3 regions of the Polaromonas sp. P4_H1 genome follow, and region 2 is predicted to be linked to each of the others. Evidence: predicted binding sites of a transcription regulator. Region 2 holds the regulator's gene; each other region holds the start of a gene.

Region 1 (10,487 bases), on a different contig from region 2:
GTGTTCACCGAAGCCTTGCGCAAGGGCTTGGGTGCCTACATTGCCGCGCTGCAGGAGCCTGACGCCTGGTCGGCGATCAAGCTCACCTTGATTGCCGCCGCCGTTGCAGTACCGCTGAATCTGGTGTTTGGCGTGGCCGCAGCCTGGGCCATTGCCAAGTACGAATTTCGCGGCAAGTCGTTTTTGACGACGCTGGTGGACCTGCCATTTTCCGTCTCGCCCGTGGTGGCCGGCCTGATCTATGTGCTGCTGTTTGGCGCCCAGGGCTGGTTTGGCCCCTGGCTGCAGGCGCATGACATCAAGATCATTTTTGCCGTGCCCGGTATTGTGCTGGCGACCGTGTTTGTGACCTTTCCCTTCATCGCGCGCGAGCTGATTCCGCTCATGCAGGCGCAGGGCAATGACGAAGAGCAGGCCGCCATTGTGCTGGGCGCCACCGGCTGGCAAACCTTCTGGCATGTCACGCTGCCCAACATCAAGTGGGGTTTGATCTATGGCGTGATCCTGTGCAATGCGCGGGCCATGGGCGAGTTTGGCGCGGTCTCCGTGGTGTCGGGCCACATCCGCGGGCAGACCAACACCTTGCCGCTGCATGTGGAAATTTTGTACAACGAATACCAGTCGGTGGCCGCCTTTGCCGTGGCTTCGCTGCTGGCCATTCTGGCGCTGGTCACGCTGGCCATCAAGTCGGTGGCGGAATGGCGCCACGAAGCAGACATGAAGGCCGCGGCTGATTTGCCGCCTGAACGTCCCGTGTTATCCCCTCTCCCCCTGGGAGAGGGCCTAGGGTGAGGGTGGCCCCACCCCGTAGCCAACGCCGGCCCTCACCCCAACCCTCTCCCAGTGGGAGAGGGAGCAAGAGAAAGAGAAAATTATGAGCATCGAAATCCGCAACGTCAGCAAACACTTTGGCGACTTCCAGGCGCTGGGCGACGTGAGCCTGGACATTGAGTCGGGCGAACTCGTCGCCTTGCTCGGCCCCTCGGGCTGTGGCAAGACCACGCTGCTGCGCATCATTGCCGGTCTGGAAACGGCCGACCGCGGCAGCATTCTGTTCAGCGGCGAAGACACCACCGACGTGCATGTGCGCGAACGGCAGGTGGGCTTCGTCTTCCAGCACTACGCGCTGTTCCGTCACATGACGGTGTTTGAAAACGTCGCTTTCGGCCTGCGCGTCAAGCCGCGCGGCCAGCGGCCCAGCGAAGCGCAGATCAAGGAGAAAGTGCATTCGCTGCTCAACCTGGTGCAGCTCGACTGGCTGGCCGACCGCTTTCCGTCGCAGCTTTCGGGCGGGCAGCGCCAGCGTATTGCGCTGGCCCGCGCCCTGGCCGTGGAGCCCAAGGTGCTGCTGCTCGACGAGCCCTTTGGCGCCCTTGATGCCAAGGTGCGCAAGGAATTGCGCCGCTGGTTGCGCCGCCTGCATGACGACCTGCATGTGACCAGCATCTTTGTGACGCACGACCAGGAAGAAGCCCTGGAAGTGGCCGACCGCGTGGTGCTGATGAATGCCGGCAAGGTCGAGCAGATTGGGTCCCCGCAAGAGGTCTGGGACCACCCGGCCAGCCCGTTCGTCTACGGCTTTCTGGGTGACGTGAATCTTTTCCACGGCCGCGCCCATGAAGGCGAAGTGCATCTCGAAGGCCTGCGCATCGATTCCCCCGAGCATGCCGACGCACAGGACGCCAAAGCCTTTGCCTATGTGCGCCCGCACGACCTGGAAGTGCAGCGTTATTCACCCGGCGCCGAAGGCATCGTCGCGCATCTGGAGCGCGCCATCGTGATCGGCCCGATTGCGCGGCTGGAGCTGATGCCGGTCGAAGGCTACGAGCAGAAGGGGAACGCGTCAGGCGACTCCCTCATTGAGGCCCAGATGCCGTCGCAGCAGTTCAAGGACATGGGCTTGCGGGAAGGCGACATGCTGGTCGTGACGCCGCGCAAGGCGAGGGTGTTTGTAGAAGGTTAATGCGGCTGTAAAGCGGCACCGATGGCTGGTCGCCGTCAGACGTTTTCTGCCCTGGTTGGTCATGTACCTTTTGGAGCGGTTGGGCGCCCGAATGTGACCGCGGCGGTTACCTCGGTTGGTGCTGCGGCCGCCAGCTGCCAATCCGGTTCTGCTCCGAGCGCATCGTTGACGACGGAAAAGGCAAGCCTGAACGCTATGAAAAAGGTGGCCTCGGCGATCTCCCGGTCCGTGAAACCGGCAGCACGAAGTCTGGCTACATCCTCAGTGGTCGTTCCATTCGGCTGGGTCACGACCTTTCGCGCCCATACCGACAGCGCCTGGTCTCGCAAAGTCAATTCGGTTGTGGCCCTGCCTTGCAGAACGGCTGCTGCGGACACTGGGTCCGAGGCCTCGGCAAGCTTCTTGCCCCACGCAAGCGCGCAGTACGAGTCACCAAGCGCAGCGGCGGTAGCGCATACGAGCACCGCCAGTTCCCGCTTGCCAAGGGACGAGTTGTCGGTAAGTTGGGAGCGTAGTGCTGCGAATGCGTCAAAGACATCCGGCCTCCATGCCCAGCCTCTTGTCAGGTTCATCACGAATCCCTGACTGTCAAGGCTCGACTGGTAGACGCGAGAAGTCGCTTCGGATTCGGGGGGCGGAGAGATAAGCATGTTATGACCTTGCTTGATGGTGGGCAGGGAATTCAGGCCGTTGAGGGGAAGTCCCAGTAGAAGGGGTAGACGCCTTCGACATCGGTGAGTCAGACGGTGCTGAGCCTGACGACGGGCCGCTGTGGCTTGCGACGCGCGACTTCCTGGAAACCGGCCTTGTCGTACATGGACTTTGCCCCAAACCACATAAAGTCGTCGTTGGAACGAGCAGGTTTGTCCACAGGATAGGCCTCGACCAGCGAGGCGCCGTTCTCCTTGGCGTAGGCAACAGCTCCCTTGAGAAGCGCCTGCGCAACGCCCTGGCCGCGGTGCTCGGCGGGTACAACAAAGCAGACGATGGACCACACGGGTTGTTCGTCAACAGGCTTCATCACGGACGAGCGCTTGAGCCTGGCAAACTCCTCGCGTGGGCCTATGGACACCCAGCCGACTGGAACCTTGCCTCGATAGCCGATGAGGCCTGGCGGATGGCCGGCATCGACAAGTGCTTTCAGCGCAGCACGATTCGCTTGTGCATGAGTCACTCCCGAAGGCGGCGGTTCGCGTGCCCCGCTGAGGCGGTAAGCCATGCACCAGCAACCGCGAGCGATTGAACAGCCTTTGGCACCAAATATTGCTTCAAGGTCAGGCCAGCGCTCGGGTGTGAGAGGCGCGACTGTGAGTTTCATGGGTGTCTCCTGAGGCGCCTAACTTTGAGACATCCCGCAAAACTGCGAAATAACATAGGGCGTTGCGGAATAGCATTGCGCGCAAAATTCGAAAAAATGGTTTGCTGTCATGAGCTTGGTCCACTGGTCTGCATGAAATGTGACGGTATATTGGTTTTGCCAACCCCCCAAACCAGACTTGGCAAGCTGCCGACTACTCAACTCCGTCCTTTTTCAACTGGTCGAGGGCCCAACCTTTGTGTGATGTGAAGAAAAACATCTTCCACGTGCCCCCTTCCTTTCTCCATCGGCTGATTACCGGGTCACTCTCAAATACGGTCTTGTATTTGCCATCGGTCTTGGGCAGGTACGAGAGCACCTCACTCATGGCGACAGTGGCCGTACCATCCGGCATCATCCGTATCCGAACAACCTGTTGGGCCAGTTCTGAATCCAGAAAATTGGACTTGAACAAATCCACTGCGTTGTCTCGACCTTTTTGACGGCCGTAGCTGTCCCTCGCCTGCGTGAACCAAATATCGTCAGTCAGGAATGACGACCACGCATTGGCATCATGGAGATTCCAGGCTCGTTCATAGTTACGCAATACCTCGCGCAGTTTCTGCTCCTCGGTGGCGGGCCCAGGCTGTGGATGCACCGCGATCGGCAAGGTAAGCGCCAAGACAGAGACGCCAAGAAGAAGCAGGTGACGTTTGTTCATGATGTGACCTCCGAGTTACGTCCTCTGACGTTGATTTGTCCCGCAAGACTGCGGAAAAACTGGCGCATGGCGGGAGAACATGTCGCGCAGAATTCAGGAAAGTCGTTTGCTGCTATTGGGTGAGCTCGTTGATCCGTATAGGTGGGGAGGTCGATGAATCTGGCCAAGTGGTCCCGAATTTTTTCATGATTTCCTTGGCTGAACAAGTTGCACGCCACCTCGCCCGGGAACTTATCCTCTCCCAAACCCACGAACCATCGGACAATTCACAATCAATCCAAAAAGAGGGTTCCCGATGTTTTTGACGTATTTCGACGCCATGCCACGCCGTGTGCTGGCCCTGGTGTCCGTGGCCTGTGTGGCCCTGCTGGCTTTTGGCTTGTACTTGCAGCATGTCGTTGGCCTGGAGCCTTGCCCCATGTGCATCGTGCAGCGCTACGCGCTGGTGCTGGTGGCTGTGGTTGCAGGTATCACCGCGGTAGCCAAAAGCAGGGGGCTGCTGATCACGGGCTCGGGCTTGCTGGTGCTGCTGTCCGGCTTTGGCGCCTTTGTGGCGGCCCGCCAGAGTTTTCTGCAGTGGTACCCGCCTGAGATTGCCTCCTGCGGCCGTGACTTTTACGGAATGATCGAAACCTTTCCGCTCAAGCGCGCGATTCCGATGATCTTCAAGGGCAGTGGCGACTGCACCAAAATTGACTGGACCTTTCTGGGCCTGTCGATTGCCAACTGGTCGTTTCTGTGCTTTGTGGCGATTGCCTTGGTGGGACTGGTCCTGATCACCCGCCTGGCTCGCCAGCGCTGAGGGCGGCGCTTTTTCGCTTTCCCGCTTTCTCTTTCTCCTTGGGCGCCGGGTCGACTACCCCGGCCCTTTTCGTTTTCATGTTTTTCGTTAATGGGATCAGTCTGTTAAACGGGCAGGGCGTTACACGCCCGAGCCGGGCGAAGGGGTAATTGCACAGGGCATGAGTCAGGCAATATACTGTACATAAATACAGTATTTGATTGAATTTTCACCCCTGATTGAGCCCACCCCATGCTTTCACCGATTCCTGTGGCCCGCGCCGAGCCGGACCTCGCCCACGTGTGGCGCGCGGGCGAGCTGGGCAGCGCGAGCCTGCAGACCGTGGACACGGGCTATGCGGCGCTCAACCATGTGTTGCCCGGCGGCGGCTGGCCGCAGGGTGCGCTGGTGGAGGTGCTGCAGCCGCAGGCTGGGCAACACGAATGGGGTTTGGTCGCGCCGGCTTTGGCTTGCATGCAGGCGGCGGCGCCTGATTTGTTGACGGTGCTGGCGGGCGCGCCCTGGCTGCCCTTTGGCCCGGCGCTGGGCGCGCGCCAATTGAATATGCAGCGCCTGCTCAGCATTCACGGCAAGCCCGGTGACGCGCCGTCGCTGCTGTGGGCCACACGCGAAGCCTTGCAGTGCGCCGACGTGCACAGCGTGCTGGCCTGGCTGCCCGATGCGCGCAGCGCGCATGTGCGCCGCCTGCAGATTGCAGCCCATGCGCACAACAAGCTGCTGTTTGTTTTCAGGCCGCTGCGGGCGCAGCATGAGTCGTCGCCCGCGCCGCTGCGGTTGTTGGTTGAAGGCGCGGTGAACGAGGCGGGCCAGTTGCTGGTCAGCGTGCTCAAACGCCGCGGCCCGCCGTTGGCCGCGCCGGTGCTGCTCGATACCCGGCCGGCCCGGCTGGCGGCGCTGCTGGCCGCCAGCCGCGAAAGAGCGCGGCGCCAGCGGGAAGAAGCCGGCGTTCCGGCGCTCATGCTGCTGCCTTCGCTGGTGTCGCCTCTTGTCACTTCACCTCAGGGCCCCATCCATGCGCTGCTGGATCGCATTGCACATCTCGACCACCATTGAGCCGGGCCCAGCCACCCCGGTGCTGGACGCCGCTGCGGCGCAGCGGTTGGTACTGGACGCCGCTGCCGTGCAACGGGCGGTGGCCAGCATGGCGCTGGGCTTTACGCCGCGTGTGGCGCTGGTGGACGAGGCCGTGCTGATGGACGTGACGGGCAGCCTGCGCCTCTTTGGCGGCTTGGCGCGGCTGATGCAGCTGCTGGAGCAGCGTTTGGCTGCTTTTTTTGAAGAAAACGGGTTGCAGGCCCAGGTAAAACGGGCGCAAGGCGCGACGTCCTTGATAGCGCTTGGCCGTTTGCGGCTGCAAGACGGCCAGACTCAGACTGATACCGTGAAAAAGCGCGTGGCCGACCTGCCCATGCACACCCTGACGGCTGCCCGCCCGCATCTGGGCGTGCTGGAGCGCATTGGCTGCCGCAACTGGGACGACCTGCTGCGCCTGCCGCGTGACGGCGTGGCCCGGCGCTTTGGCGCGGAGTTGCTGGAGGCGCTGGACCGCGCCCGCGGCAGCACGCCCGACAACTACGAGTGGCAGGTGCTGCCCGAGCACTTTGAGGAAAAGCTGGAACTCAACGCACTGGTCACTCACGCCCCCGCTTTGATGGCGGGTGTGGAGCGGCTGCTGGTTCACCTGCACGCCTGGCTGCTCGGGCGCCAGAGCGGGCTGTGCGCCCTGAAAATCATCTGGCACCTGGACAAGCGCCGCGACGTGGCGCCGACCGGCGAACTGGAGATCCGCACGGCCCAGCCCGCGCAAGACCTTCGCCATGTGGCGCGGCTGGTGGCGGAGCACCTGGCCCAGCAAAAGCTGCCGGCGCCGGTGCACAGCCTGACCTTGCAGTCACTGGCCACCGAGTTGCTGGCCGACTCGGTCGCCGCCACCGGCAGCCTGCTAATGGAGGCGCGCGAACAGGGTGACAGCGTGGTGGAACTGGTCGAGCGGCTGAGCGCCCGCCTGGGCGATGCGCAGGTGCAGGCCTGGCAGCCTTGCGCGGACCATCGGCCGGAGCTGATGCAACGCTGGGTTCATGCCAGGGGGGTGATTCAATCGATCGCTGCGCATAAAAATCCTGTCCGGGCTGGAGGGTTGAAACGTTCAAGAGATGCTTCAAAAACCCCTGGTCCGGAGATCAAGACCGAAGCTTTGTATCCGACCTGGTTGCTGCCCGAGCCGCTCAAACTGGCCACCGTTGGCAACAGCCCGGTCTATCAGGGCAAGCTGCATCGCCTGACGGGGCCGCAGCGGCTGGAGGCCGCCGAATGGCTGTTGGCCGACAGCGACGCCGCCCGCGGCGCCGGCCTCAGTGAAAAGCCGTGGGCGCTTCGCGACTACTTCATTTACCGCAGCCAGCAGGGTGGCCTGCTCTGGATTTACAGCGAGAGGCTGGGCGCCACACCCGAGGCCGCGCGACAGCGCGCCTGGTACCTGCACGGTTTTTTTGCCTGAGAGGAACGCATGTCCGCCTACGTGCTGCCCGATTACGCCGAACTGCATGCGCTGAGCAATTTCAGCTTCCAGCGCGGCGCCTCGCATGCTCAGGAGCTGGCCGAGCGGGCTTTCAAGCTGGGCTACAAGGCGCTGGCCATCACTGACGAATGCTCGGTGGCCGGTGTCGTGAGGGCGCATGAAGTGACCCGGGAGCTCGGTCTGCAGTTGCTGCCGGGGGCCGAGTTTCTGGTGCAGACCGGCCATGCGTTCAGGCTGGTGGTGCTGCCCCACAACGCGGCAGGCTGGGGCAACCTGTGTGAATTCATCACCGAAGCGCGCCGTGCCGGTGACGAGGTGAAGAAGGGCAGCTACCGCGTTGCGATGGGTGAGACGGATTTTTCACGGCTGACCGATTGCGAAATCCTGCTGTCGCCTTTGCCCGACGCCATCGATGTGCAAGCGCTGGGCGCGCACGCTGCCTGGGCCAAAGGACTGTTCGGCCCGAATGCCTGGCTGGCCGTCGAACTGCTGCAAGGCCTGGACGACGCGCTGCGCCTGCAGCAACTGCAGGAGGTTGCGGAGCACACCGGCATACGCCTGGTGGCGGCCGGCAACGTGCTGATGCACAAGCGCTCGCGCAAGCCGCTGCACGACGTGATGACGGCCATCAAGCTGGGCAGGCCGGTGCATGAATGTGGCTTTGCGCTGCAGGCCAATGCCGAGGCGCACCTGCGCCCGCGCATGCGGCTGGCCGGCATTTACCCGGCCGCGCTGCTGCGTGCCACGCTGGAGGTGGCGGCGCGCTGCAGCTTCAATCTCGACGAGATCCGCAACCTGTACCGCTACCCCCGGGAAGACATGGTGCCGCCTGCCGAAACGCCCGCACGCTGGCTCAGGCGGCTGACCTGGCAGGGGGCCCACACACGCTATCCGCGCGGTATTCCCCGGAAAATCGGGGCGCAGCTTGCGTTTGAACTGGCGCTGATCGAAGAGCTTGAATACGAGATGTTCTTCATCACCGTGCATGACATCGTGCGCTTTGCGAATGAGCAGAAAATCCTGTGCCAGGGGCGCGGCTCGGCGGCCAATTCGGCGGTCTGCTACTGCCTGGGCGTCACGGCCGTCAACCCGGTTGAAAGCAATCTGCTGTTTGAGCGCTTCATCAGCCGCGAACGCAGCGAACCGCCTGACATCGATGTGGACTTTGAGCACGAGCGGCGCGAAGAGGTCATCCAGTACATCTACAAAAAGTACGGGCATGACCGCGCCGCCATTGCCGCCACCGTCATCCGCTATCGGCCGCGCAGCGCGATTCGCGATGTGGGAAAGGCGCTGGCGATGGCGCCCGGGTTGATAGACCAGTTCGCCAAAGAGCATTTCTGGTTTGACGGCAGCGAGGTGCTGGAAGAAAAAATCAGGCAAGCCGGCCTGGCGGGCCAGGCGGGGCCGGTGCTGCAGTGGCTGGATTTGTCGGCCCAGCTGATCGGCTTTCCGCGCCACCTCAGCCAGCACGTGGGCGGATTTGTCCTCACGCAGGGCAAGCTCACGCGGTTGGTGCCGGTGCAGCCCGCCTCGATGGAAGACCGCCGCATCATCCAGTGGGACAAAGACGACCTGGAGGCGATGGGTTTGCTCAAGGTCGATGTGCTGGCGCTGGGCATGCTGTCGGCCATCAGACGCTGCCTGAGCCTGGTCAATGAAACCCGGCAACGCGATGATCAGATGCACACCCTCCCGCTGGAAGACCCGCAAACCTACGACATGATCTGCGAAGCCGACACGGTGGGCGTGTTCCAGATCGAAAGCCGCGCGCAGATGTCCATGCTGCCGCGCCTGCAGCCGCGCAATTACTACGACCTGGTGGTGGAGGTCGCCATCGTCCGGCCGGGGCCCATCCAGGGCGGCATGGTGCACCCTTACCTGAAAAACCGCGAAATCCTCCGCAAGGGCGGCGATATCAAGCCTGAATACCCGGCGCTCAACCCGGCCCTGGAACGCACGCTGGGCATCCCGATCTTCCAGGAGCAGGTGATGCAGATCGCCATGATCGCTGCCGACTTCACGCCCGGTGAGGCCGACGACCTGCGCCGCTCCATGGCGGCCTGGAAGCGCAAGGGCGGGGTGGATCGCTTTCATGGCCGCCTGGTCAATGCCATGGTCAACAATGGCTACAGCGCCGAATTTTCAGAGCGCATCTTCAGCCAGATCCTGGGCTTCGGCGACTACGGCTTTCCCGAGAGCCACGCCGCCAGCTTTGCCAAGCTGGTCTACGTGAGCTGCTGGCTCAAGTGCCACGAGCCGGCCTGCTTCCTGGCGGCCATGGTCAATTCACAGCCCATGGGCTTTTATTCGCCCTCACAACTGGTGCAGGACGCCATCCGGCACGGCGTGGAAGTGCGCGCCGTGGATGTGATGCACAGCCACTGGGACTGCACGCTGGAGCCGGCGGCAGCGCATGTCATGCCCCGCCATCCCGGCATCCATGCAGGGCAGCCGGCGGTGCGCCTGGGCCTGCGCCTGGTGTCCGGCCTGCGCGAAGACGCTGCCATTCGTCTGGTGGAGGCGCGGGCGCAGGCGGCTTTCAGCTCAACCGAAGACCTGGTGTCGCGCGCCCGGCTCAATACGCTGGAAATCAACGCGCTGGCCGCTGCCGATGCCTTGCTGCCCTTGTCCGGCCACCGGCGCCAGCAGGTGTGGGACGCCTCGGCCATCAAACCGGCGCCGCGGCTGCTCAAGTCCGTGCCCACGCATGAAACACCGCTGGCGCTGCCCGACACGCCCGAGGGCGAAAACATCCTGTTCGACTACAAAGCCACGGGCCTCACGCTGCGGCGCCACCCGGTCGCGCTGCTGCGGGAACGGCTGGCGCGCCGGGGCCTGCTGAGCGCCAGCGAGCTCAATGCCTTGCCCGACGGCGAAGAGGTGGCCGGCTGCGGCATCGTCACCGTGCGCCAGCAGCCGCAAACGGCCAATGGCACCATCTTCGTCACGCTGGAAGACGAGACCGGCCCGGTCAACGTGATCGTGTGGAAATCATTGCGGGAGGCGCAACGCGCCGAGGTGCTGCATGCCCGCCTGCTGGCGGTGTATGGGGTGTGGCAGCGCAGTGAAGAAAGCGGCACCGCCAAAGGCTATGGCGCGGTGCGCAACCTGGTGGCGCACCGGCTGGAAGACCTCACGCCGCTGCTGGGGCGGCTGGGCACCTCCAGCCGCGACTTTCATTGA
Region 2 (10,487 bases):
TCGCTGGCAATGTTGACGATGGTGGCCACGACGCGCTGCGTGACAAATCCGCCGCTGTCCCGTATCACGCTCACCGCCTTGCCGTCCCGGGCGAACAGGGCATGGGCGGCGTCGCGCATGTCGGTACGGGTGGCCGGGTTGGTGGCCAGGACCCGCCGCCGGGTCGCCGCGTCATCAATCAGCATGTCTATACCCACGGTACGCGCCGGGTCCAGCCGCTCCACCACGGCCACCGTGGTGATGTCAAACCCCAGGGGCGCCACCACCACCAGGGCCTGGGGCGACGCGGACTGGCCCGTTTCGATTTTGGCGCCGAGATTTTTCAGCAATTGCAGCAATTCCGAGCGCCGGGATGCTCTGGGCGAAACCCAGACCGGCGGCATTTCTGCGACCTGGGGCACAGGTGCTTCGGCCGGAAGCTGCATGACACCGTCGGCATAACGGTAAAAACCTTCGCCGGTCTTGCGGCCAAGCATGCCGCCCGCCAGCCGTTGCGCCGTGATGACGCTGGGGCGGTAGCGCGCTTCCTCGTAGTACTGGTGGTAAATGGACTCCATCACGGGATGCGACACATCCAGCGCGGTCAGGTCCATCAACTCGAAGGGGCCCAGCTTGAAGCCGGCCTGGTCCCGCAGGATGCGGTCTATGGTGGCGAAATCAGCCACGCCTTCGCTGACGATGCGCAGCGCTTCGGTGCCATAGCCCCGCCCCGCATGGTTGACGATGAAGCCGGGAGTGTCCTGGGCCTGCACCGGCGTGTGCCCCATCTGGCGGGCATGGCTGGCCAATGCGCTGCACACGGCTGCATCGGTTTTGAGGCCGGCGATGACCTCCACCACCTTCATCAGCGGAACGGGATTGAAAAAGTGGTAGCCGGCGAAGCGTTCCGGGTGTTTGAGCGCGGCCGCAATGGCGGTCACGGACAGCGACGAGGTGTTGGTCGCAAGCACGGTATGCGCCGACACGATGGTCTCGAGTTCGGCGAATAGGGCTTTCTTGACGTCCAGCCGCTCCACAATGGCTTCCACAATCAGTTCGCAGTCCGCCAGATCGGCCAGCGTGCCGGCCGTCAGAAGGCTGGCCTTGTGGCTGGCCGCAGCGGTGGTTTCCATCCGGCCTTTTTCCACCAGCTTGTCCCACTGCGCGCAGATGGCCTCCCGCGCCTTTTCCGCCGCGCCCGCCTGGTTGTCCATCAACTTGACGACGCTCCCGGCTTGCGTGGCAATCTGGGCAATGCCACGGCCCATGGCACCTGTGCCAACAATGCCAACGGTTTTGTAAATTGGTTTCATGGAAAAGGATTATTACGCAGGCGCAAACGACAGGACTGTGCCGCAATCCTGCTCGCGAGAAGATGCCCGGCTGCGACTGCCTCTGGCATGCGCCGGTGGCACAGCCGCAGGATATCTTGAGGGAGAAACCCGGGCAACAGAAAAAAAGCGGATTCCGGCTGAGGCTGGAGGCCATTGAATCCGGCCTCCCGTGCCAGCGTTGGCCCAGTGCTGGCAGTACCCGGCATCAGGGCAAATCAGCGGCGCACTTGCAGGGCACCGGGGTTGACGATGTTTGTCGGCGTTCCCTTGATGAAGTTCACGACATTGTCAAAGGCCGCCCCGAAATACATTTCATAACTGTCTTGCTCCACGTAGCCGATATGGGGTGTGCAGATACAGTTTTCCAGGCGCAGCAGTGCGTGGCCTTGCAAAATCGGTTCGGACTCAAAGACATCGACAGCCGCCAGTCCGGGGCGTCCGCGGTTGAGCGCGGCAATCAGGGCCTCAGGCTCGATCAACTCGGCCCGCGAGGTATTGACCAGCAAGGCAGTTGATTTCATGCGTGACAAATCTTCGAGGGTCACGATGCCGCGTGTTTCATCATGCAGACGCAGATGCAAACTGAGCACGTCGCTTTGCTCAAAAAATTCGGCTTTGCTGTCGGCAATTTCAAAACCGTCAGCCTGCGCCCGTTCGCGCGATGCTTCCCGCCCCCAGACGATCACTCGCATGCCAAACGCCCGGCCATAGCCGGCGATGATTTGTCCGATCTTGCCGTAGCTCCACACCCCCAGTGTCTTGCCCTTGAGAACTGAGCCAATGCCAAAATTGGGCGGCATGGAGGCGGCCTTGAGGCCGGCTTGCTGCCAGGCGCCGTGCTTCAGGTGTGATACGTAGTGGGGAATGCGGCGCATCGCAGCCATCACCAGTGCCCAGGTCAACTCGGCAGGTGCGGTCGGTGACCCAATGCCTTCCGCCACCGCAATGCCGCGCTCGGTGCAGGCTGCAATATCAATATGGCTGCCAACGCGGCCGGTCTGGGCAATCAGCTTGAGTTTGGGCAGTTTTTCAATTACCTGCCTGTTCAGCTGCGTCCGTTCGCGAATCAGCACGATTACATCGGCATCCTTGAGTCGGACGGACAGCTGGCCTATGCCTTTGACCGTGTTGGTGTAGACCTTGGCAGGGTATGCATCCAGTTTGGCCGCGCAGTTCAGTTTTCGCACGGCATCCTGATAGTCATCGAGGATCACAATATTCATGCCGATATTGTGCCTGCAAGATTTTTCTTCCCTCCGAACCGTGGCGCCTGAAAGCCGTCAACTTGTATCGGAAGGAAACCTGTTCCCCATGCCCCTGCAGTTCAGGGGCCGATGAGTGCGCGGCGCCACGGTGCCACGGTGCCGTGGGCTAACGGCCGTGGCAGGCTCAAAGTGTCAAAGGCGCACCGGCTTTACTGGACTGCGGTCTCACGTTGAGCCATGCGCTCGAGTTCTGCACAGACGTCAGACATGCGACCGGATATGACCATGCGGCCAGCGCAAGCGGGGCCGACGGCCGCGTCAAACTCGCGCACCACCTTCAAGCGGCTGGTGGCGGAGGTTTTTGCTGCCGCGGCATGTGCGGCGGCCGCGCACCGCCGGGAGGGAGTGCTGCCAGGCTTGAAGGGCACGGCCAGCTGATGGGGTGTGCGCCGGGTGCGGGCCGGGGCGGAAAACGGGTCTGAAGCGGACTGCGCAGGCACAAACCACGCCGCCAGGGCCTGCATGGGGGCAAGCAAAACCGAGAATACGGGTGAATTTGAAAAACTGACGATTCCCATGATGAACTCCTGAATTAGAGAGGCTTGCGCCCCAATGTTTACAGGCAGGATTTCGGGCTGGCTAAATCGCCAGTGGGGCCGCAACGCCAGGGTGTTGGCCAATCAATGACCAAACGCCCGCCACCTGTCGTGCGACCAGAAAGGGTTGTCTAGATGAGCATGGTGTTGCGGATCAAACCAACCGCGAGGCCCTCGAGCTCGAAGGGTTCGCCGGGCTCGACCACAATGGTTTTGAAATCCGGGTTCTCAGGCAACAATTCAATCAGATGCTTGGTGCGCCGAAAACGCTTGACCGTCACTTCGTCGCCGATACGGGCCACGACAATTTGGCCGTTCCTGGCTTCCTTGGCCTGTTTGACGGCCAGCAGATCGCCGTCCATGATGCCGGCATCCCGCATGCTCATGCCGCGCACCTTGAGCAGGTAATCAGGTTGTCGCTGAAACAGGCTGCTTTCAAAATAATAGGTCTGCTCGATGTGTTCCTGCGCGAGAATCGGGCTGCCAGCAGCAACCCGCCCCACCAGAGGCAGGGCGAGTTGGGCCAGGCTTTGCAACGGCAGGGAAAACTGTTTGACTCTGGACTCATGGATGGAGCGCAAGGTGTCGCTGCGCAGGCGTATGCCGCGCGAAGTGCCGCTGACCAGTTCAATCACGCCTTTGCGGGCCAGGGCTTGCAGGTGCTCTTCAGCGGCGTTGGCGGATTTGAAGCCCAATTCGTTGGCGATTTCGGCGCGGGTTGGCGGAGCGCCGGTGCGGGCGATGGCACTCTGGATCAATTCCAGGATTTGCTGCTGCCGAGCTGTGAGCTTGGGACCTTCGGAGGATAAATGCGGAAATTCGTTCAGGATGCTCATGACCGGGACTCCTTGATTCGTCAGCCTGGATTGGGTTGGATGCACCGGCCCGCTGAGGGATGACCGCGTACCTTGCCTTGTATTTACCTGTTTTAATATCCAGTACCTGTATTTTCATCCAGTTTTTCAAAGAACGCAAGTCCCCTTCTTATCCTTCTTATGAATCGTCAAACCATTGTGATTTTGGGTACCGGCGGCACGATTGCCGGCCGGGCCGCGACCGCCTCGGACAACATCGGCTACACCGCCGCAGAGGTTGGTATTGATCGGCTGGTGGCGGCGATTCCCGGGCTGGCCGAAGCCGGCCCTGTGGTCACCGAGCAGGTTGCGCAGCTCGATAGCAAGGACATGAGCTTTGCCGTGTGGGCGAAGCTGGCCGGGCGCGTCAACCACTTTCTGGCGCAGCCTGATGTCGAGGGGATCGTCATTGTCCACGGCACCGACACGCTGGAAGAAACCGCGTATTTTTTACAGGCGGTGTGCAGCCCCGCCAAGCCGGTGGTGCTGACTTGCGCCATGCGTCCGGCCACGGCCCTGGTACCGGACGGCCCGCAGAACATGCTGGATGCCGTGGCCGTGGCCCGCCACGCCGGCGCCAGGGGCGTGGTGGCCGTATGCGCTGGCACCATCCATACAGCGCGGGACGTGCAGAAGGTGCATCCCTACCGGCTGGACGCCTTCAGTTCGGGCGATGCGGGCCCGCTGGGCTATGTCGAAGAAGGGCGCCTGAGGTTATTGAGGAGTTGGCCTGAAGCTGACGAAAACCGGGCGCCGGACACCCTGAAAATAATAGCGGCCCTGGGCAGCGGGGCTGACTGGCCGCATGTTGAGATCGTCATGAGCCATGCCGGTGCCAGTGGCGCAGTGGTGGAAGCCCTGATGTCGCGGGGAGTGCGGGGCCTGGTTGTCGCCACAACGGGCAACGGCACCATCCATCATGCGCTGGAAGCTGCTTTGCTCCAGGCACAGGCCAGCGGCATCACGGTGGTTCGCGCCACGCGCTGCCCCGACGGCCAGGTGCTGCCCAAGCCGGGGGATCTCATTCCCGATTCAAAGGGGCTCAGCCCGGTGAAGGCGCGGGTGGACCTGATGCTCCGCCTGCTGAGCTGAGGCCCGGTGCATGCCGTTCAGGAGAACGGCCCGATGAGGCTTTGGGCCGCCTCAGCTCGACAGGGCCTTGAAGGCTCTTTCCGTGATTTCATCGACCCCGCCCATGCCGCTGATGGCGCGGTATTTGGGGGCGGCGTGGGGCGAAGTTTTCGCCCAGCTTGAGTAGTACTCCACCAGTGGACGGGTTTGCGCGCTGTAAACCTCCAGCCGCTTGCGCACGGTCTCTTCCTTGTCGTCTTCGCGCTGGATCAGCGGCTCACCGGTGACATCATCCTTGCCTTCGACTTTGGGCGGGTTGTATTTCACGTGGTAGGTGCGGCCCGAGGCCGTGTGCGAGCGGCGCCCGCTCATGCGCTCGATGATGGCTTCAAAAGGCACATCGATTTCAAGCACATAGTCAATCTTCACGCCGGCAGCTTTCATGGCGTCGGCTTGTGGAATGGTGCGGGGAAAACCGTCAAACAGGAAGCCATTGGCGCAGTCGGGCTGGGCAATGCGTTCCTTCACCAGGTTGATGATCAGGTCATCGCTCACGAGCGCGCCGGCGTCCATGACTTTTTTGGCTTCTATGCCTAGCGGGGTTCCTGCCTTGACGGCTGCACGCAGCATGTCACCGGTGGAAATCTGGGGGATGCCGTACTTTTGGCAGATGAAGGTCGCTTGCGTCCCCTTGCCCGCGCCAGGCGCGCCCAACAAAATCAGTCTCATGGATGTCCTCGGATTTTTATGAATTCAGGAAGTCAACCCGGGAGTTCGGCGCGCCGGTATCTCCATGGGCTGCTTGACAGGTGTTGAGGGCTGCCAGCACGTCATGCAAACCTCACCCCTGCTTTTTGTACAAGGATAGCATGTACACCCCTGACGGCAGCTTACACAGACGCCGGGGTGAGCTGGCTGGCCGCTATGAAAAGAGCTCGCGTGCCCTGGCCAGATCTTCCGGCGTATCCACACCCAGGCCCGGTGCCTTATCGGTAATGTGCACGGCAATCCGGTACCCATGCCAGAGGGCGCGCAATTGTTCCAGTGACTCCAGTTGCTCCAGCGGCGCCTGGGGCAGGGTAGGGAACTGCCGCAGAAAGCCCACGCGGTAGCCATAGATGCCGACGTGGCGCAGCGGTTTGGGCAGCTTGCTGCCCTTTTCGCCATCTTCCCACCAGGCGGTGCCGGCGAAGTCGCGTGCCGCAGGAATCGGCGAGCGGCTGAAGTACAGCGCGGTCTGGCGCGCATCCAGCACCACCTTGACGATATTGGGATTGAGCAGGTCAGCCATCTGGTCAATCGAATGCGCTGCCGTGCTCATGGCGCAGTCAGGCCGTTCATTGAGCAGGTGTGCCACGGCGTCGATGAGGGCCGGGTCGATCAGGGGCTCGTCACCCTGCACGTTCACGACGATGTCATCGTCAGCCAGGCCGAGCGCGGTGCAGGCTTCCGCCAGCCGGTCGCTGCCGCTGGGGTGGTCGGCACGCGTCAGGACCGCGGCAATGCCGAACGCCTTGCATTTTTCGATGATGTCGGCGCTGTCGGTGGCGACCACCGTGCTGGCGGCGGTGCTTTGCATGGCACGCTGCGCCACCCGCACCACCATCGGTGTCCCGCCGATGTCGGCCAAGGGTTTGTTGGGCAGGCGCGTAGAGGCCAGGCGAGCTGGAATGAGGACGGTGAAACTCATGCTCATGCTCATGTGGGCAGGAAACCGGCAACCATCACAGTCCCAGCTCCTCGTCGGTCAGGGTTCGGGCTTCGTTTTCCAGCAGCACGGGCAGTCCGTCACGCACCGGGTAGGCCAGCCGCGCGCTGCGGGAGATGAGTTCCTGTTTTTCCCGGTCGTAGACCAGGGGACCCTTTGTCACGGGGCAGACCAGCAGTTCAAGCAGTTTGGTATCCATGGCTTGATGGTAATTGAGAAAGCAGGGGCGCCAACAGTGCATCAAGCGCCCCAAAAAAGCCCGGTTCGGGCGAAAACACCAGCGGAATGGCCAAAAGGTGCAATGGCGCCAGGCCCGGCTTGCCAAACAGTTTGACCGCATCCTTCTCGGTGCACAGGACTGTCTTGCCTGCACAAGCCGCGAGATCGTCGGCGCCAAAGTCGTGATGATCGGGCAATGACAGGGTTTGCTCCAGTACCAGGCCGCGTGCCCTGAGCATGGCAAAGAAGGCTTCGGGATTGGCAATGCCGGCCAGTGCCACAAGAGGCCGGCCCTGCAGCGCGGCCAGGGCGATCTGGCTGCCATCGGCAGCAATGGCATGGTCAGCCAGTTGCCGGCTGGAGGTGAATCCTTCAAAGGCCGGCTTCAGGCCGGTGTGCAGCACCAGGTCCAGGCCTTGCTGCTGGCGCTCTGGCCACGGTTCGCGCAGTGGGCCGGCCGGCAGCAGCCAGCCGTTGCCGACACCCCGGTCATCAAACACGGCAATTTCAATATCCCGCTGAAGGGCGTAGTGCTGCAAGCCGTCGTCGCACACCACGACGGCCGTGGAGGGGTATGCCGCCAGCAGCAGGCGCACGGCATCCGTCCTTTTTTTTGCCACAAAAACAGGAGCGTTTGTGGCACGTTTTATAAGGGCCGGTTCATCACCCGCCTGGGCCGCAGGTGTCCCGGCACCCACTTCCAGACTTTCATGGCCGGACCGTCCGTAGCCGCGTGACACCACGCCGACATGCAGGCCCTGCGCCTGCAAATGCCGCACCAGGGCCAGCACCAGCGGCGTTTTGCCCGCGCCACCGGCCACGACATTGCCGACCACGATCACCGGAACCGCAAAGCGACGGGATTCGAGCATGCCGCTGCGATACAAGGTCCGGCGCAGGCGCACGACCAGGCCGTGGAGCTGCGCCAGTGGCCAGAGCAGGCAGGCCAGCCAGCCTCGTGTGAGCCAGGCCCTCACCAACAGGTTTCTCACGCGTTTCTCGCCATTTTGTGAAGGGAGAGCCGGCCGCAAGCCCCGAAAGCTATTTCGCGCCGGCCATGGCGCTGCTTTGGGTGGCGAAGGTGATCTGCGTCAATCCCTGGCGGCGGGCCGCTTCCATGACCGTGATCACCGCCTGGTGTGTGGCGCTGGCATCGGCGCTGATGATGATGATGCTCTCTTTGCCGGCTTTTGCCGCTTCGAGCAGTGCCGCACCGAGCACCCCGATCCCGCGGCCTTCCACCAAAGTCTTGTTGACCATGTAGCGGCCATCGCTGCTGACCGCGACGATGACCTCTTTGGGGTAGTCACGCTGCTGCTCAGCGTCGGCCACTGGCAGTTTTACCTGCAGCTCGGTGAACTTGCTGTAGGTTGTGGACAACATCAGGAAGATGAGTACAACAAGCAACACATCGATAAAGGGGATCAGGTTGATCTCCGGTTCATCATGCGGATGGGGGCGGAAGTTCATGAGCCGCTGCCGCCGGCGAGGCTCCGCGCCTTGCCCGAAGTGAAAAGCAGGGTGGTCATGGCTATTTCCGCAGCGTATTGAGGTGGCGTACGAAGCGCTCTGCAGCCAGTTCCATGGTGAGCAGGTAGCCGTCAACCTGGGCCCGGAAATAGCGCCAGAAAATCAGGGACGGTATGGCCACCATCAACCCAAATGCGGTGTTGTAAAGGGCGATGGAGATGCCTTGCGCCATCTGTACCGGGTTGGCCCCGCCAGAACTGCTGACGCTGCCGGCGCTGGCCTGGGCGCCGAAAATCTCGATCATGCCGATGACGGTGCCCAGCAGCCCCAGCAAGGGCGCCGCAGAGGCAATGGTGGCCAGGGCGGCCAGGTACCGCTCCAGCTTGTGGGCTGCCTGGCGACCGGCTCCCTCCAGGATGGAGCGCAAATCGTCCTCGCTGATCCGTGGATTGGCATTCAAGGCACGAAACCCGCTGGCCAACACTTCGCCAAGAACCGAGTTTTGTTCCAGCTGCGACACCACATCGGGTGCGGGAATGGCGGAACGGGAGACTGTGATGGCTTCGTCAAGCAGTCTGGGCGGTGCCACTTTGGGGGTTTTAAGGCTGGTAAAACGCTCAATGACCAGCGCAAGTGCCAAGACGGAGCAGGCAACCAAGGGCCAGATCGGCCAGCCTGCGGCTTGTATGATCGAAAACAATGCACATCTCCAAGCAAGTAATTTGTCTGGATTATGGCCTACCAAAATCAGGCCGCAGGTTTTACGTGCGGTCTGCGGGCCTGTTTCAAAAATGGTGTTCCTGTAAGACTTAACTCACAGAACATGTGGATAACTTTGTGAGCAAGTGGGCGCCATGGGGTTCGCGAGCCGCGCCAAATCGTGCTTGTGACAAAACGATGAAAATTTGAGCAGAATTAAGTTATTCAAAATCAATGAGTTACACGAATTCATCGCGATGTCCGAGTGCAGTTGCCGCTTTTCTCCGCGCCAGGCCGTGCGCTGTGGAGTATTGCCCCCGCATTTTCAAGGGGTTTGGCCATGTTTGAGGTGTCGCCCCGTCCTGAAAAACCGCCCGTCACCGGGCGCGAGCCCGGCATGCGGGTGTGGCCGGTGGGCTCGTTGTTGCGGGCCATTGCGGACAGTCTGGAGGCCCGCTTCAATCCGGTGGCCGTGCAAGGCGAAATCAGCGGCTTTTCGCGCGCGGCCAGCGGGCACTGCTATTTTTCCCTGAAGGACGAACAGGGGCAGGTTCGCTGCGCCATGTTTCGCCGCGCCGCCAGCTTGCTGGACTTTTCGCCGCGCGACGGCCAACTGGTCGAGCTACGGGGCCGACTCGGTGTATATGAGCCGCGGGGCGAGTTGCAACTGGTCGTCGAATCCATGCGGCAGGCGGGGCAGGGCAACCTGTTTGAGCAGTTCCTGGCGCTCAAGGAAAAACTCGAAACAGAGGGCCTTTTTGACGCGGGCCGCAAGCGGGCGTTGCCGCTGCTGCCCCGCGCCATTGGGGTAGTCACCTCTCTGGGCGCCGCGGCCCTGCATGATGTGGTGAGCGCTTTGCAGCGCCGCGCCCCCCACATACCGGTGGTGATCTATCCGGCCAGTGTGCAGGGCGGGCAGGCCGCAGGGGAGTTGCGCGAAGCGCTGCTCAAGGCCTACCGGCGTGACGAGGTGGATGTGCTGCTGCTGGTTCGCGGAGGCGGGGCCATGGAAGATTTGTGGGCCTTTAACGACGAACAACTCGCACGCACGATAGTGAGCTCGCCGGTGCCGGTGATCAGCGGTGTGGGGCACGAGACGGACTTCACCATCGCCGATTTTTGTGCCGATGTCAGGGCTCCCACCCCGACTGCGGCTGCGGAGTTGTGCGCGCAGCCGCAAACTGTCTGGCTCGACACCCTGGGCCTTGTACTGAAGCGTTTGCAACGCGGGGTGGATCGGCACATGCAGTCGCATGCCCAGCGTCTGGACTGGGCTGCGGCCCGTGTCAGCCGGCCCTCTCATCTGGTGACCCGCCAGCAGGCTCTTCTGGCCGGGCTCGCGCAAAACCTGC
Region 3 (10,487 bases), 190 kb from region 2:
GCCGCGGGCATGGACCCCGAGAACCTGCCCGAGAGCGATGCGAGCAAGATGAACTTTGGCGGCGACAAGTCCAAGGCCTGGAAGGACATCTGGGGTTGCGGCCAGGGCATCGGACCGGTCAGCAAAGTGCAGAGCGCCGCCGGTTTCGTCGCCCAGCTCAAGCGCGAGTACGAAGAAGCGCGCATTCGGCTGGCGCTCTAGTCCCCGTCACGCTCGCTGGCGTTCATCCCGGCCTTCATGCGTTCAACCGACCAGCGTCTGCACGGTATTGATACCCTCAAGGGCATTGCCTGCGCACTGATCGTCTGGCACCACCTGGCTTTTTATGGGCCGATGTCGGACGTGGTTCACACGGCGGTGCCGGGCCTGATAGGCTGGCTTTACGACTATGGCCGCATGGCGGTGCAGGTGTTCCTGGTGGTGGGCGGCTTTCTGGCTGCCAGTTCGCTGGCACCCGAGGGCAGCGCGGTTTTCTCGCAACCGGGCCGGCTGATGCTTCGCCGATACCGCCGGCTGGTGCCGCCCTATCTGGTGGCGCTGGCTGTGTGCGTGCTGGTGGCCGCGTTGGTGCGGCCGTGGTTTGCGCACCCGTCTGTGCCTGCTGCGCCGAGTTTGCTGCAGGTGGTCGCCCACGTGCTGCTGCTGCAGGATGTGCTGGGCCAGGAGGCCCTGTCGGCGGGTGTCTGGTACGTGGCGATCGATTTTCAGCTGTTCGTCAGCAGCGTGCTGGTGTTCGCTTTTGCACGCAGGCTGCAGCAGCGCTGGTCGCAGACGCCTGCGCACCTCGGCGTGGGCCTGATGCTGTTGCTGGGAGCGGCGTCGCTGTTCTTCTTCAACCGCCACGCCGGGCTGGACGTCACAGCGCTGTATTTTCTCGGCTCTTACGCCCTGGGCATGCTGGCTTTCTGGGCGTCGCGGGTGGCAGGCAAGGCCCAACAGGCGCAGTGGCTGTTGGCCATTGTCCTGCTCGGCGTGGCGGCTTTGCTGCTTGATTTCAGGGGCCGTATTGCCCTGGCGCTGGTGGTGGCGCTGGGCCTGGTGTGGCTGCAAACAAGCGCTGTTTCCCGGCAATGGCGGGAGCCCCGCTGGCTGTTGCAGCTTGGCCAGATCTCGTACTCGGTGTTTCTGATTCACTTCCCGGTGTGCCTGCTGGTCAATGCCGTGGTGAATTATTTCTGGCCGACCCAGTTGATCGCCAACACGCTGGGCTTGTTTATCGCTTTCCTGCTGTCTCTGCTGGCGGGCGCGGTGCTGTACAGAAGCGTTGAATCCCGCCAGCTACCTGCACGCGGCGCGGTCAAGGCGCGACCCCTTTCACCATAACTCCCGCATCTGAGGCTTTTTCTCGCTCCCTCGCCCTTTGGGAGAGGGTTGGGGTGAGGGCCAGCAGCGTATAAAAAACCGCAGTCTTTCGCATCGGCCGCAGCGCTGTCAAATCAATAGCAATTGCATTTCCGGCTCTCCGCTCAACGCCTGAACATGTCCAGCTTCAATTCAGAGGGCTCGCCCAGCCATGAGGCATGGGTCGTGTGATCGGCCAGGTTATCGCCCGTGACGCCATGCACGAACACATCAAGCCCGTTGCGGTGTTGCTCCAGCCACGGGATCAGGCGCTCAAACTGGACACGGTCAAATGCCAGCTGGCAGCTCCAGTGCGGGTGCGGTCCAATCTCACGTTCATGCACACGGCCGACGGCCACCCCGAACAGCTCACCTGCCTGCTCGCACAGCGCTCGGGCCTGCGCCACGGTGGCGGGGCCAAAATAAACATGGGCGTGGTAGCGGTCGTGGACGTTTTCGGGGCGCTTGGTCATGGTTGGTGGCCAAAAAGTGAATGCATGGGCAATTGTCCTGTCATCCGCTTTCCCCGCCGCGACCGCGGGGTTTACAGGCCCGCCAGAAAGGTCATCTCGGGCAGGTGCGCAGCCGGATCTTGCTGCCGGGCCTGCGCGTGGGTTGTTTTCACGAGTTGCCGGCAGTGGTCGAGGTCCGTCACCTGAAAAAGAAACAAAACCTCGGCGGGATCTTCGGCGTTTTGCCACAGGTGCTCCAGGTACATGCCCTGCTCGGCATGGCTGGCTGCATCCTTGTCGAGCTGCGCCTTCACATCCGCCAGCCGGGCGCCGCGCAGTTTTGCCAGTACATGAGCCATGTGAACCTCCGGTACAAATCAGCATTATGAAACCGCTCCAGGCGGGCTGCAGGCCGCTTGCCGGCTGGCAGAGAATTCAATATACTGTACATAAATACAGTATTTATCCAGCTGCCCAAGTGCTTGTTTATTGACGCCAAAAACACGGCCAGCCAGGCCGTTTGAGTCCCATGACCGAGGTCAAAATCCCCCTCCATGCCATCAAGGGCCGGGGCAGCGCCACGCGCATTGCACACCGGTTCGAGAAAAATGCGCGCGATGCCTACGACGATGGCTGGGGCACCTTGCAAGATGCAACAGGCGATGCAACCGGCGATGTGATCGGCGAGGTTCCGCGTATTGAGACGGAAGTGATGATGGAAGACGCCCGCAGCGCCATTTCGCACAACGATTCTCCCGACATCTTCTTCGACTACGGCCTGAACCCCTACCGGGGCTGCGAGCATGGCTGCGTCTATTGCTATGCGCGGCCCACGCACAGCTACCTCAACCTTTCGCCCGGCCTGGACTTTGAGACGAAGATCATCGCCAAGCGCAACATTGCCGCGGTGCTGCGAGCCGACCTCGGCAAACGCAGCTACGTGCCCAAACTGCTCAACATCGGTTCGGCGACAGACTGCTACCAGCCCGTGGAGCGCGAACTGCGGCTCACACGAGGCGTGATCGAAGTCCTGCAGGAGGCGCGCCATCCGTTTTCACTGGTCACCAAATCCAGCGGTGTCGAACGAGACCTCGATTTGATCGTGCCCATGGCGGCCGATCGGCTGGCTGCCGTCTATGTGACCATCACCACGCTGGACGGCGAACTGGCACGCAAGCTGGAGCCGCGCGCCGCAGCGCCACACCGCCGGCTGCGCACCATCGAGAGGCTCGCCGCCGAAGGCGTGCCGGTGGGCGTGAGCGTGGCGCCGCAGATTCCCTTTGTCAATGACGACATGGAGCAGGTGCTCACGGCCGCCTGGCAAGCGGGCGCGCGCACCGCGTTCTACACCGTCATTCGCCTCCCATGGGAGGTCGCGCCTATCTTCAAGGAGTGGCTGGAGCTGCACTACCCACAGCGTGCCTCACGCATCATGGCGCGCATTCACGAGATGCGCGGCGGCAAGGACTATGACAGCGATTTCGCTTCGCGCATGAAGGGTGCGGGCCTGTGGGCCGACCTGATACGCCAGCGTTTTGAGAAAACCTGCAGCCGGCTGGGCTTTAACCGCCAGCGCATTGAACTGGATTTGAGCCAGTTCAGGCCGCCGGGGGCGGCGGGGCAGGGCAGCCTGTTTTGAGGCGGCGCGCCGGCAATTCGGTGCGCGGGCTATAGTCCAAAAAGTGTCTGAAAAAGCAGCGTGCGTTTGGCCGACCTGGCCTGCAGGGCACGCCACCGTTTGAAAGTAAAAGGAGTTCACCTTGGCGCTCGAGTGGAAGTATTCATCGGAAGGCATGCATGGGGAGGACTGGGAAGCGCTCTCCAACCTTTACCGGGTGGCGCCTCTGGGCGAGAAGAAACCGGCCGACCTTCAGGTCGTGTTTTCCAACAGCATGTTCAAGTGCTTTGTGTATGACGCCGGCACGCTGATTGCCGCCGGCCGCGCCGTGGCGGACGGCAAGGACTGCTCTTACATCTGCGACATCGCGGTAGCGCCGGAGCGGCAGGGTTCCGGCTTGGGCAAAGAGATGGTTGCGGCGCTGGTGCGGCTTTCCAAAGGCCACAAGAAGGTCATCCTGTACGCGGTGCCCGGCAAGGAGCCGTTTTACCGCAAGCTCGGGTTCAAGCGCATGGCGACGGCCATGGCCATTTTTGCGAACCAGGAACAGGCGCTCAAGGACGGTTTGCTCAATGAAACCTGAAAGCGCATTGCCGGGCAGCACCCCGACAAGCTTGCGCAGGTTGTGATGTGACACGACACGTGGAAAGCCTTCGAATCCTTGTCAGCCTTCACGACCAGGCGCTGCGCCTCTACTGTGGCGGTGTGCTTGTGCGCGCGTATCCGGTATCGACCGCCAGGAACGGCCCCGGCGAACTGGAAGGCAGCGCCTGCACGCCGCGGGGCGCTCACGTCATTCGGGCAAAGATAGGCGCGGGCTGCGAGGCAGGGACAGTTTTTGTCGCACGCAGACCCACGGGGGAGATGTTTTCAGCAGGGCTGGCCGAGGCGAATCCGGACAGGGACTGGATCCTGACCCGCATTCTCTGGCTCTGCGGCCGCGAGCCGGGCAAGAACCGCTTTGGCGCGGTCGACACCATGCGCCGGTACATCTACATCCACGGATGCCCGGACGGCCTGCCCATGGGCGAGCCCTTGTCTCACGGTTGCGTGCGCATGAGAAACGCGGACATCATGGAACTGTTCGACCTCGTGGAGCCCGGCACCGAGGTATGGATTCAGGCCGGGCCGGCTGCTGATGCCGATCCGCCCGGCACCCCGGCGCCACGCTAGCGCAGGTAGCTGCGGTTCAGCCGCACTTCCAGCTTTTTCTGCAGCGTTTCAAACGATGCGCTCATGGCCCAGTAAATCGCAGCCGCCGCCAGGTACAGCGGGAAGGGCTGGAAGGTGGTGGCAATGACTTCCTTGGTGGCCAGCATCAGTTCGCCCACGGCAATCACCGAGACCAGCGAGGTGTCCTTGATCAGGCTGATCAGGCTGTTGGACAGGCTGGGAACGGCCAGCCGCAGGGCTTGCGGGCCGATGACGTAGCGCAGCGTTTGCGCCTGTGTGAGGCCCAGGCTGCGGGCGGCATTCCACTGCCCGTGCTCCACACCATTGATCGCCCCACGAATCGTTTCCGACAGGTAAGCGCCGACGTTGAGGCTCAACCCCAGGATGCCCGCCGTGATCGGGTCGAACTGGATACCAATGCTGGGCAGGCCGAAGTAAATCACAAACAGCTGCACCAGCAGCGGCGTGCCGCGCATGCAGCTGACATACAGCGCGGCAAACTGCGCCAGGCCGGGCATCTTCGCCAGCCGTGTGATGGCCACAAAGGTGCCGATGACGGCACCAAAAAAAACCGACGCCACGGCCAGCAGCAGCGTCCATGCCGCGCCCTTGAGCATCAGTGGTAAAGCGTCCCCCAGCAGCTGGGTCACAGCAGTCAAGTCCATGGCAGTCTCCGCAAATAAAAACCCCGGCATCATGCCGGGGTGCTTCAGACATTGGGTGCGCTCGGAGCGCACGCTGAATGAATGTTACTGGGTTCTGATGGGATCTTGCAGGGGCTTACTTGGCCACGGGTGGTTTGCTCACGTCACGGTCAAACCATTTGTTCGAAATTTTGGCGAAGCTGCCGTCTGCCTGCAGATCAGCCAGCGCCTTGTCGATGGCGGTCTTGAACTTGGGGTTGTTCTTGACGAAAGGAATGCCAGATTTCTCCAGCTCGCCCACGGGCGCACCGGGCTTGAGGGGCAGCTTGGTCTGCTTGACGATATAGGGAATCAGCAGGCTGTCGTTCAGCGCCGCGTCGATGCGGCCCAAGGCCAGGTCCTGCAGGTATTCCTGCGCGCCGGGATAGGTTTTGATGTCGATGTCGCCAACCTTCTTGGCCATGTCGGCAAAGTTGGTGCCCTGGCCCAAGCCGAGCTTTTTGCCCTTGAGGTCAGCCAGCGTCTTGAAGACGCGCTTTTCGTCCTTGCGGATGATCAGCTGCGGGCTGGAAATGGTGTAGGGCTCGGAGAAATCAAAGGTTTCCTTGCGCTTGTCGGTGATCCCGACCTGGTTGATGACCACATCGTATTTGCCGGCCTGCAAGCCTGCGAGGATGGCGCTCCACTCGCTGGTGGTGAATTCGGCTTTGACGCCGAGCTTTTGCGCCAGCGCATTGGCAAGCTCCACTTCAAAACCGGCGAGCTTGTCGTTTTCCTTGTAGTTGAAAGGCGGGTAAGTGCCTTCCAGCGCCACTTTCAGCGTGCCGCGCTGCTTCACGGTGTCCAGCAAATCGGCGGCGCTGGCAATGCTGGCGCCCAGGGCCAAGGTGACAAGAAGTGTGGAGGCGAGCGCTTTGCGGATATTCATATTCTTCATTTGAATAATGTATTTTTAGTTGAGATGAAAATGAATATTAAATAAATGCGCAACAAGCGGCTGCTGCTGGCCTAAAAACCCTATGCCGCGCCAGGATGATTCGTCAGGACGAATCAGGACGAGTTAGTGCGCAACGTCTGCGCGTGCACACTGCCGGGACCACGGTTGGCGCAGCCGGCATAGATATCGAGCGCGGGCTGGTAGACGCTGGTCTGCACCTTCATCAGGCCCAGCACCGAGTGAAAGTAATTGTCATGGCTCACCGGCGCATCGAGCTGCTGCTTGAGGCAGGCTGTGGTGATACTGCTGCGCTGTTCGAATTCCGGTGACAGCCAGGTGATCCAGGGCACGCGCTTTTGCACGTCGGGCGCCATCCCGTAGGGCATGCCGTGCAGGTAGAGGTTGTTTTCGCCCAGGGACTCGCCGTGGTCGGCCACATACAGCATGGCGGGCGAGTTGTGCGCCTCCTGCGTTTTGAGCCACCGAATGGCGGACCCAAGCAGATGGTCGGCGTAGACAACGCTGTTGTCATAGGCATTCATCAGTTCATCGCGTCCGCAGCTTTGCAGGGCGTTGTTAATGCATTCGGGCAAGAATTTTTTGAAGGCCGGTGGTGAACGCTGGTAGTAAGCCGGGCCGTGGCCGCCGATCTGGTGCATCACCACAACCACACCCCTGGCCCTGCGTTCTGCGGGCAGGGTAGCGATGCGTTCATCAATGTTTTGCAGCATCACCTCATCAAAGCATTCCCCGCCGTCGCACAGGCTGGGCACTTTCAGGTTGGCGGTGTCCACGCTGGCGACCCTGTCGCATACCCCCTTGCAGCCCGACTGGTTGTCAATCCAGAGCACGGCCAAGCCGGCATGCTGCAGGACGTCGAGCAGGCCTTCGTAATTGGCCGGCCGTGAGTCGTAAGCTTCGCGCCCGAAGTTGGAAAACATGCAGGGCACCGAAGCCGCTGTGCTGGTGCCGCAGGACCAGGCGTTGCGCTGGCTGGCAATGTTTTCCCGGGCCAGCTCCGGTGTGGTGGCGCGCCGATAGCCATTGATCGCGAAATTGCCGCTGCGTGCGGTTTCACCCAGCACCAGCAGCAACAGCGGCGGTTTGGTGGTGGCCGTGTCGCTGGCAGCGAGCCTTGCGTCCTCGCCCAGGGGCAAGACGATGGATTCATTGCGCTGGAAGGGCTGGGCTGCAACCCTTCCCAGTGCGTAAAAGGAATTGAGTGGATTGATCAGGTAGCGCACATGCGTGTAGTTGCGCATGACCGAAGCGATGCTCTGGAAGAAGAGCATCACAACGAGCACCAGCACGGCGCATGCGGTGACCAGGGTCATGGCGTTGGACAGCAGCTGACGCGCGGGGCTTTGCGTCCGGATTTTTTGCCGCCACAGGAAATAGCCGGGCAAACCCGCCAGTGCCAGCACAGTCGCCGGCAGGTGCCAGTTCAGCAGGTCGCGTGTTTCGCGCACATCGGTTTGCAGCAGGTTGACCATCATGGTCTTGTCGATGACCACGCCATAGGCCAGCATGAAGTAGGCGCCCAGGGCGGCAGACACCAGAAAGAGCGTGATGGCCGGCTTCAGGGTCCAGCGCCAGGCCAGCAGGCTGAGCAATGCGGCTGTCGACAGCGCGATCACCAGCGCCAGCGCCAGGCTGATGGTGAGAACCTCGCCCCTGCTCAGGTCGGGCAAGCGCGCGAGCTCACGCCACAGTGCGATGTTGCAAACGGTGGCGATCCAGAGGCTGGACAGGATGACCATCCACAGCGGCCGGATACCCGCGCGCGAGGGGGCGGCGTTTGCAGGCATTGACCTGGACACCGGACTGAACGCAGACGCAGAGCCCGAGGGGAGGGAGAGCAGCGGCATAGCGCCGCAGTGTATTTTGGGCGACTTAAGAGACGCTTAAGAGAGGCTCAGAGACGTCGGAAGGAGCCGAAGATGCCCGGAAGGTGCCTGGAAAGTACCCAAGAAATGCTTGGGGCCGGTCAGGGTCAAGGCAGTAGCTGGCCGGCATGGTGTTTCAGGTGGTCGGCCATGAAGGAGGCAATGAAGTAATAACCGTGGTCGTAGCCCGGGTGCCGGCGCAGGGTCAGCGGCTGTCCCGCAGATGTACAGGCGGCTTCAAACAGCTGCGGGTGCAACTGCTCGGCCAGGAATTTGTCGGCCAGGCCCTGGTCAATCAGGATGCCGCCGGGGTAAGGGGCGGTAGGGGCGGTACGCAGGCTGCCCATGAGCGCCGTCGCATCGTGCCGGGCCCAGCCGGACTCATCGGCACCGAGGTAAGCCGTGAAGGCCTTGCGTCCCCACGGGCACTGGCTGGGAGCGCAGATGGGGGCGAAAGCCGACACCGACCTGAAAAGATCGCGGTGCCTGAGTGCCAGCGTCAGGGCGCCGTGGCCGCCCATGGAATGGCCGAAGATACCGATGCGGTCCGCGTCCAGCGGCAGGGCGCTGGTCAGCAGCGGCAGCAATTCTGCCGTGAGATAGCTCTCCATGCGGTAATGGGTGGCCCACGGCGCCTGCGTGGCATCCAGGTAAAAGCCGGCCCCGACACCCAGGTCCCAATTAGCAGTTTCGCCCGGTACGTTGGCGCCGCGCGGGCTGGTGTCGGGCGCGATCAACGCCAGGCCCAGCTCGGCCGCCATGCGCTGCGCGCCGGCCTTGACCATGAAGGTCTCCTCGTTGCAGGTCAGGCCCGCGAGGTATATCAGGGCCGGCACCGGGCCCTGTTGCGCCTCGCGCGGCAGGAACACCGAGAAGCGCATCGGCAGGCCGATCTCGCGCGAGGCGCGCTCGTAAAAGCTTTGCGTGCCGCCGAAGCAGCGGTGTTCGGAGAGGGTCTTCAGGCTGTCGGTCATTGGCCGATGTTGCCATGCACGAGGTCGCGCACGGCATCGACAAAGGCCTGCGGTTTTTCCTGCGGCAGGTTGTGGCCGGCGCCCTGCGCGACGCGATGCTCGTGCCGGCCGATGAAATGGTGGCCGAGGTCGGCGGTGCCGCCGACCGGCATCACGCCGTCATCGGTGCCGTCGAAGGTGATGCTCGGCACGCTGATGTCCGGCAGCTCAGCGAGGCGGGCTTGCAAAGCCGCGTACGCCGGATCGCCGGCCACCAGCCCATGGCGATGGCGGTAGGAGTGGATCACGATGTCGACGAAATCGGGGTTGTCGAAGGCGGCTGCGCTGCGCTCGTAGGTCGCGTCGTCGAAGGGCCAGATCGGCGACCACATGCGCCACAGCAGCTTGCACAGCGCGCGCCGGTTCTGCGCCAGCCCGGCGCGGCCGCGTTCGGCATGGAAGTAGTACTGGTACCAGTACCGCGCCTCGTTTTCCGGCGCAATGGGCTGTTTCGCAGCGGCGATGTTCTGGATCTTGTAGCTGTTGACCGAGATCAGGCCGGCGCAGCGCTCGGGCCACAGTGCCGCGGCCACGCAAGCTGCGGTTCCGCCTCAGTCGTAGCCTGCGAGCACCGCGCGCGGGATGACCAGCGCATCGAGCAAGTCCCGCACGTCGGCACCGATCGCGGCCTGCTCGCCCGAGCGCGGCGTGTTTGCATCGGCGAACTGGGTCGGGCCGAAGCCGCGCAGGTAGGGCACGACGACGCGGCAGCCCTCGGCCGCGAGCTGCGGCGCCACCTCGACGTAGGACTGCACGTCGTAGGGAAAGCCGTGCAGCAGCAGCACCGGTGGCCCGTCGGACGGCCCGCTTTCATGGAAGGCGACATTGAGTACGCCGGCCTGCACGCGGCGCAGGCTGCCCAGAGCGTTTTCATTCATAGAGCACCACTCCCCGGATCGACTCGCCGCGCTTCATCAGGTCGAAACCCTTGTTGATGTCTTCCAGCGGCATGGTGTGGGTGATCAGGTCGTCGATGTTGATCTTGCCCTCCATGTACCAGTCGACGATCTTCGGCACGTCGGTGCGGCCACGCGCGCCGCCGAAGGCCGAGCCCTCCCACTTGCGGCCGGTGACCAGCTGGAAGGGGCGCGTGCTGATTTCCGCACCGGCCTCGGCCACGCCGATGATGATGCTGCGGCCCCAGCCCTTGTGGGTGCACTCCAGCGCCTGCCGCATGACTTTCGTGTTGCCAATGCATTCAAAGCTGTAGTCGGCACCGCCGTCGGTCAGTTGCACGATGGCATCGACAATATTTTCATGGTCTTTCGGGTTCAGGAAGTGGGTCATGCCGAACTTGCGGGCCATGGCTTCCCGCGCCGGGTTCAGGTCCACACCAATGATCTTGTCGGCGCCCACCATCTTCGCGCCCTGGATCACATTCAGGCCGATGCCGCCTAGGCCGAACACCACCACGTTGGCGCCG

Evidence for each region. The regulator LexA, encoded in region 2, represses DNA repair genes until DNA is damaged. The targets are predictions, from matches to a motif close to ACTGTATNNNNATACAGT.
Region 1: a site for LexA is predicted at 4,960-4,977, ahead of imuA (translesion DNA synthesis-associated protein ImuA). Genes of this name have one in related genera too.
Region 3: a site for LexA is predicted at 2,236-2,253, ahead of AC1DS5_RS06920 (PA0069 family radical SAM protein). Genes of this name have one in related genera too.

What each region holds. Positions count from the first base shown of each region.
Region 1 covers NZ_JBFUKG010000002.1:25,795-36,281, reverse strand. The annotation lists gene cysW (sulfate ABC transporter permease subunit CysW) at 1-792, shown strand, start outside; gene AC1DS5_RS03000 (sulfate/molybdate ABC transporter ATP-binding protein) at 875-1,963, shown strand; gene AC1DS5_RS02995 (carboxymuconolactone decarboxylase family protein) at 2,023-2,535, opposite strand; gene AC1DS5_RS02990 (GNAT family N-acetyltransferase) at 2,703-3,281, opposite strand; gene AC1DS5_RS02985 (nuclear transport factor 2 family protein) at 3,475-3,981, opposite strand; gene AC1DS5_RS02980 (disulfide bond formation protein B) at 4,277-4,783, shown strand; gene imuA (translesion DNA synthesis-associated protein ImuA) at 5,015-5,836, shown strand; gene AC1DS5_RS02970 (Y-family DNA polymerase) at 5,796-7,280, shown strand; gene AC1DS5_RS02965 (error-prone DNA polymerase) at 7,290-10,487, shown strand.
Region 2 covers NZ_JBFUKG010000003.1:108,547-119,033, reverse strand. The annotation lists gene AC1DS5_RS05985 (3-hydroxyacyl-CoA dehydrogenase) at 1-1,292, opposite strand, end outside; gene AC1DS5_RS05980 (D-2-hydroxyacid dehydrogenase family protein) at 1,529-2,536, opposite strand; gene AC1DS5_RS05975 (hypothetical protein) at 2,728-3,096, opposite strand; gene lexA (transcriptional repressor LexA) at 3,246-3,950, opposite strand; gene AC1DS5_RS05965 (asparaginase) at 4,110-5,060, shown strand; gene adk (adenylate kinase) at 5,112-5,768, opposite strand; gene kdsB (3-deoxy-manno-octulosonate cytidylyltransferase) at 5,962-6,741, opposite strand; gene AC1DS5_RS05950 (Trm112 family protein) at 6,764-6,946, opposite strand; gene lpxK (tetraacyldisaccharide 4'-kinase) at 6,927-7,997, opposite strand; gene AC1DS5_RS05940 (ExbD/TolR family protein) at 8,008-8,436, opposite strand; gene AC1DS5_RS05935 (MotA/TolQ/ExbB proton channel family protein) at 8,498-9,136, opposite strand; gene xseA (exodeoxyribonuclease VII large subunit) at 9,476-10,487, shown strand, end outside.
Region 3 covers NZ_JBFUKG010000003.1:303,146-313,632, reverse strand. The annotation lists gene AC1DS5_RS06940 (NAD(P)H-dependent flavin oxidoreductase) at 1-201, shown strand, start outside; gene AC1DS5_RS06935 (acyltransferase family protein) at 238-1,323, shown strand; gene AC1DS5_RS06930 (DOPA 4,5-dioxygenase family protein) at 1,467-1,814, opposite strand; gene AC1DS5_RS06925 (hypothetical protein) at 1,886-2,152, opposite strand; gene AC1DS5_RS06920 (PA0069 family radical SAM protein) at 2,323-3,432, shown strand; gene AC1DS5_RS06915 (GNAT family N-acetyltransferase) at 3,554-3,994, shown strand; gene AC1DS5_RS06910 (L,D-transpeptidase family protein) at 4,054-4,584, shown strand; gene AC1DS5_RS06905 (amino acid ABC transporter permease) at 4,581-5,249, opposite strand; gene AC1DS5_RS06900 (transporter substrate-binding domain-containing protein) at 5,365-6,165, opposite strand; gene AC1DS5_RS06895 (phosphoethanolamine transferase) at 6,279-7,973, opposite strand; gene fghA (S-formylglutathione hydrolase) at 8,159-9,025, opposite strand; gene AC1DS5_RS06885 (alpha/beta hydrolase) at 9,022-9,597, opposite strand; gene AC1DS5_RS06880 (alpha/beta fold hydrolase) at 9,616-9,942, opposite strand; gene AC1DS5_RS06875 (S-(hydroxymethyl)glutathione dehydrogenase/class III alcohol dehydrogenase) at 9,935-10,487, opposite strand, start outside.